DNA from 2 places in the Bacillus stercoris genome. Region 2 is predicted to be linked to the other one. Evidence: riboswitches for the same ligand, from Rfam matches in the RefSeq annotation. Region 2 holds a riboswitch; the other holds the start of a gene.
The links. Region 2 has a riboswitch for thiamine pyrophosphate ahead of ylmB (N-formyl-4-amino-5-aminomethyl-2-methylpyrimidine deformylase). Riboswitches for the same ligand answer to the same signal wherever they lie in the genome.

Region 1 (2,201 bases), 220 kb from region 2:
GCTCCCGTGTCAGCACTTGCTGCGGATGCTTTAGCATGTAGACGAGCAAATCAAATTCCCGCGGCGTTAATTCCACCTCTTTGTCTCCGCGTCTCACTTCACGCGTTTTTTCGTTCACCCGTAAATCGTCATATGTAAGAAAGGTGCCGATTTCTTCCGTTTTTGTTCCATTTTGGCGTAGCGCCGCCCTGATTCTCGCAAGTAATTCCTCGATTTCAAACGGCTTGGTGACATAGTCATTCGCACCGATATCCAGACCTGTTACCTTATCAGGAATGCTGTCTCGCGCCGTTAATAAAATGACCGGTGTCTGTTGATCCGTTTTTCTCAAGCGGCGCAGCACTTCTAGTCCGCTGAGCCCCGGCAGCATGACATCAAGAAGCACCAAGGAATACCCGCCTTCCGCGGCCGCATTCAGGCCTTCTGTTCCATTGTGTTTAATGGTCACGCCGTATCCTTCATATTCCAATTCAAGCTGCAGAACCCTGGCGATTTTTTCTTCATCTTCCACAATTAATATGTGTCCTTTGTCCAAATGTGATCATCCTCTCCTGTCCCTATATGAAAAAAATGATTTCGTTGTTTACAAAATGATTCTTATCATCTATTATGATGTCAAAATAAAAAATTGTATACGGAAAGCACTAGGGGTGCTGTTTTGGCTGAGATAAAACGCGGGAGAATCGCGTTTTGATCCCTTATGACCCGATCTGGATAATACCAGCGTGGGGAAGTGCAGGTTGACCGAATGGTGTATTTTTTTGTGCGCTTAATCGATCTATGACTGCATATTCCCTTAGGATATGCAGTTTTTTATTTTATCCAAAAAACAGGAGGCTTTTAGAAATGGAGCATATGTGCGGTACAAGCAGAATCGCCGGTTTTCGCTTCTCTTTATATCCGATGACGGATGATTTTATCAGTGTGATCAAGTCTGCGCTGAAAAAAACAGATACGTCCAAGGTTTGGACGAAAACCGACCATATCAGCACGTTGTTACGCGGATCGATTGATCATGTATTCGATGCCGCAAAAGCCATTTACCTTTATGCAGCAAACAGCGAGACACACATCGTCATGAGTGGCACGTTTTCCATTGGGTGCCCGGGCGACACTCAGGGAGATACATATCTTTCCAAAGACAATAAGCGTGTCAATGAAGATGCTGTCCGAGGCTTGAACGCGGAAGCGCCGTGCCAATTTGCGCTTTATCCAATGAATGAGCCGGATTATATGGGATTGATTATGAAGGCTGTCGACATCGCAAAAGCCCAAGGTACTTTTGTACAGGGTGTCCATTACGCGAGCGAGCTTGACGGGGATGCCCATGACGTATTCAGAACATTGGAAGCCGTTTTCCGCATGGCTGAGCAGCAAACAAACCACATCACCATGACTGTGAATCTTTCGGCTAACAGCCCATCAAGAAAAAACAGAAAGCAGGGATAACATGAAAAGCTGGAAAGTAAAAGAAATTGTCATCATGTCCGTTATCAGTATCGTATTTGCCGTTGTTTATTTATTATTTACACATTTCGGAAACGTGCTTGCAGGTATGTTTGGGCCAATTGCCTATGAACCGATTTACGGCATTTGGTTTATCGTTTCGGTCATCGCCGCATACATCATTCGAAAACCGGGTGCGGCGCTCGTTTCTGAAATCATTGCCGCTCTCGTTGAGTGCCTGCTGGGAAATCCGTCTGGCCCGATGGTCATCGTCATCGGCATTGTTCAAGGACTCGGGGCTGAAGCTGTATTCCTTGCAACACGCTGGAAAGCATACTCTCTCCCTGTCCTTATGCTGGCCGGAATGGGATCTTCAGTAGCCAGCTTTATCTACGATCTCTTTGTTTCTGGCTATGCAGCCTATTCACCAGGTTATCTGCTCATTATGCTTGTGATCCGTCTCATTTCCGGCGCGCTCTTGGCGGGGCTTCTCGGAAAAGCCGTCAGCGACTCTCTCGCTTATACAGGTGTGTTAAACGGAATGGCACTCGGAAAGGAACTGAAAAAGAAACGGAAGCGGGCGTCAGAACATGCAAGCCTTTGACGAGCTTCTGACAGTTGACCAGCTCAGCTTCTCTTATGAAGAAGACGAGAAACCGGTTTTTCAAAATATTTCGTTTGAGCTTCAAAAAGGAGAATGTGTTTTATTGCTAGGCCCCAGCGGGTGCGGTAAAAGCTCGCTCGCCCTTTGTTTA
Region 2 (2,201 bases):
ACAATTAAAAAGGCAATCAAGAGGAGGACCACGATGATTTTGCAGCTTGACAATGTCTCATTAAAACGGAATGGGAAATGGATACTGAGGGATATTCATTGGAAGGTGGAAGAAAAGGAAAATTGGGTGCTTTACGGCCTAAATGGCGCCGGGAAGACAGCACTGTTAAATATGCTTTGCTCTTATTATTTTCCAACATCAGGCGAGATGCAGGTGCTTGGCCATGAATTTGGCAAAACAGAGCTTGGGGAAAAACTCAGACGTAAAATTGGCCTCGTCTCAGCAGCTCTTCAGCAAAAATTGTACCCGGCAGATTCAGCCTTTGAAATTGCTTTGAGCGGAGCTTACGCTTCGATTGGATTATATGAAACACCAAGTAAGAAAATAAGGGAAAAAGCGATTGGTTTGTTAGAGGACTTGGGAGCAATTGAATATGCCGACCGTCGCTATGAAACCCTTTCTCAAGGGGAAAAACAAAGAGCATTGATTGCAAGAGCACTAATGGCCGATCCGGAGCTGCTGATACTGGATGAACCAGGCACAGGGCTGGATTTTATTGCCCGGGAAAAGTTGTTAGATACGATTACATACTTTGCAAACAAAGAAAATGCACCATCTATCCTTTATGTGACTCATCATGCTGAGGAAATTTTGCCTGTCTTTGATAAAGCTCTTTTATTAAAGCAGGGAGAGGTCTTTGGAGCCGGAGAAATAAAGGAAATGCTTACTGATCAAATACTTTCCGCTTTTTTTGATACGCCAATCCATGTATTATGGAACCAAGATCGGCCGTTTTTAACAAGAGCTGAGCCGATAACGAATGCCTGACAAACACATAGATTCATCCTAGGGGTGCTTTGCGAAGCTGAGAGAGACTTTGTCTCAACCCTTTTGACCTGATCTGGATCATGCCAGCGGAGGGAAGCGGTGAAGAAACAGAGTGCATAGGACTCTGTTTGTTTTTATTGAGCCGTTTCATAACTTGAAGCGGCTTTTTATTTTTGAAGAATAGGAGCGGATTAGATTGGATCAACAAATAGACTCTTTGCTCAAAAAAGTGGAAGAACAAAAGGAGGAGCTTATTCAGCTGGCAAAAACGCTGATTTCTTATCAAACACCTGCTCCGCCTGCAAGAAATACAGAGGGGATTCAGTCATGGATTTCGGGATTTTTAAATGAATTAGGATTTTCGATCGACAAATGGGATGTGTACCCTGGAGACCCCAATGTTGTAGGCCAGCTAAAGGGAACAGGTTCAGCAGATTATCATAGCCTGATCATCAATGGCCATGTAGATGTGGCAGAGGTAAAAGAGGATGAGGAATGGGAGCACGATCCATTTCATCCAATTGAAAAAAACGGTCTCTTAATCGGGCGAGGCGCTTCCGATATGAAGGGCGGAATGGCATGTGTACTGTTTGCTGTCAAATTAATTCGTGAAGCAGGCATTGAACTTCCCGGTGATCTGATTCTGCAATCGGTTATCGGGGAGGAAGTTGGAGAAGCTGGCACGCTTGAATGCTGCAAGAGGGGCTACCACGCTGATTTTGCAATTGTCGCGGATACGAGCGATATGCATATTCAAGGCCAAGGCGGTGTCATTACAGGCTGGATCGAAATCAAAAGCAGTCAAACATTTCATGATGGAACGAGACGAAATATGATTCACGCAGGCGGAGGAACATTCGGAGCAAGCGCAATTGAAAAAATGGCGAAAATCATTGCGGGGCTCGGTGAACTTGAGCGCCACTGGTCCATTATGAAACGTTATCCCGGCTTTAAACCTGGAACAAATACAATTAACCCGGCTGTTATAGAAGGCGGCAGACATGCGGCTTTTATAGCGGACGAATGCCGGCTGTGGATCACAGTCCATTTTTATCCGAATGAAACCCATGACCAAGTGGCAGCGGAAATAGAAGATTACGTCAATCGGCTGAGTGACAGTGATATTTGGCTTAGGGAAAACCGCCCCGTATTTAAGTGGGGAGGCTCATCGATGATTGAAGACAGAGGAGAAATTTTTCCGGCATTGGAAGTTGACCCTGGCCACCCAGGCGTCTTAGCGCTTACTGCCTCTCATGAGAAAGTGAAGCGGGAGAGTCCAATTATTGACGTTTCTCAATCGGTTACAGATGGTGGGTGGCTGTATGATGCCGGTATTCCATGCGTGATATACGGTCCTGGCGATCTGCACAATG

Region 1: linked by a shared signal. The riboswitch ahead of thiU (HMP/thiamine ABC transporter substrate-binding protein ThiU) and the one ahead of ylmB (N-formyl-4-amino-5-aminomethyl-2-methylpyrimidine deformylase) in region 2 are both predicted to bind thiamine pyrophosphate.

Annotation. Positions count from the first base shown of each region.
Region 1 covers NZ_CP121861.1:2,952,678-2,954,878, forward strand. Annotated here, with positions in the region: gene ykoG (two-component system response regulator YkoG) at 1-535, opposite strand, end outside; TPP riboswitch at 637-749, shown strand; gene thiU (HMP/thiamine ABC transporter substrate-binding protein ThiU) at 847-1,449, shown strand; gene QA442_RS15360 (ECF transporter S component) at 1,451-2,050, shown strand; gene QA442_RS15365 (ABC transporter ATP-binding protein) at 2,037-2,201, shown strand, end outside.
Region 2 covers NZ_CP121861.1:2,737,152-2,739,352, reverse strand. Annotated here, with positions in the region: gene QA442_RS14220 (ABC transporter ATP-binding protein) at 34-828, shown strand; TPP riboswitch at 839-940, shown strand; gene ylmB (N-formyl-4-amino-5-aminomethyl-2-methylpyrimidine deformylase) at 1,025-2,201, shown strand, end outside.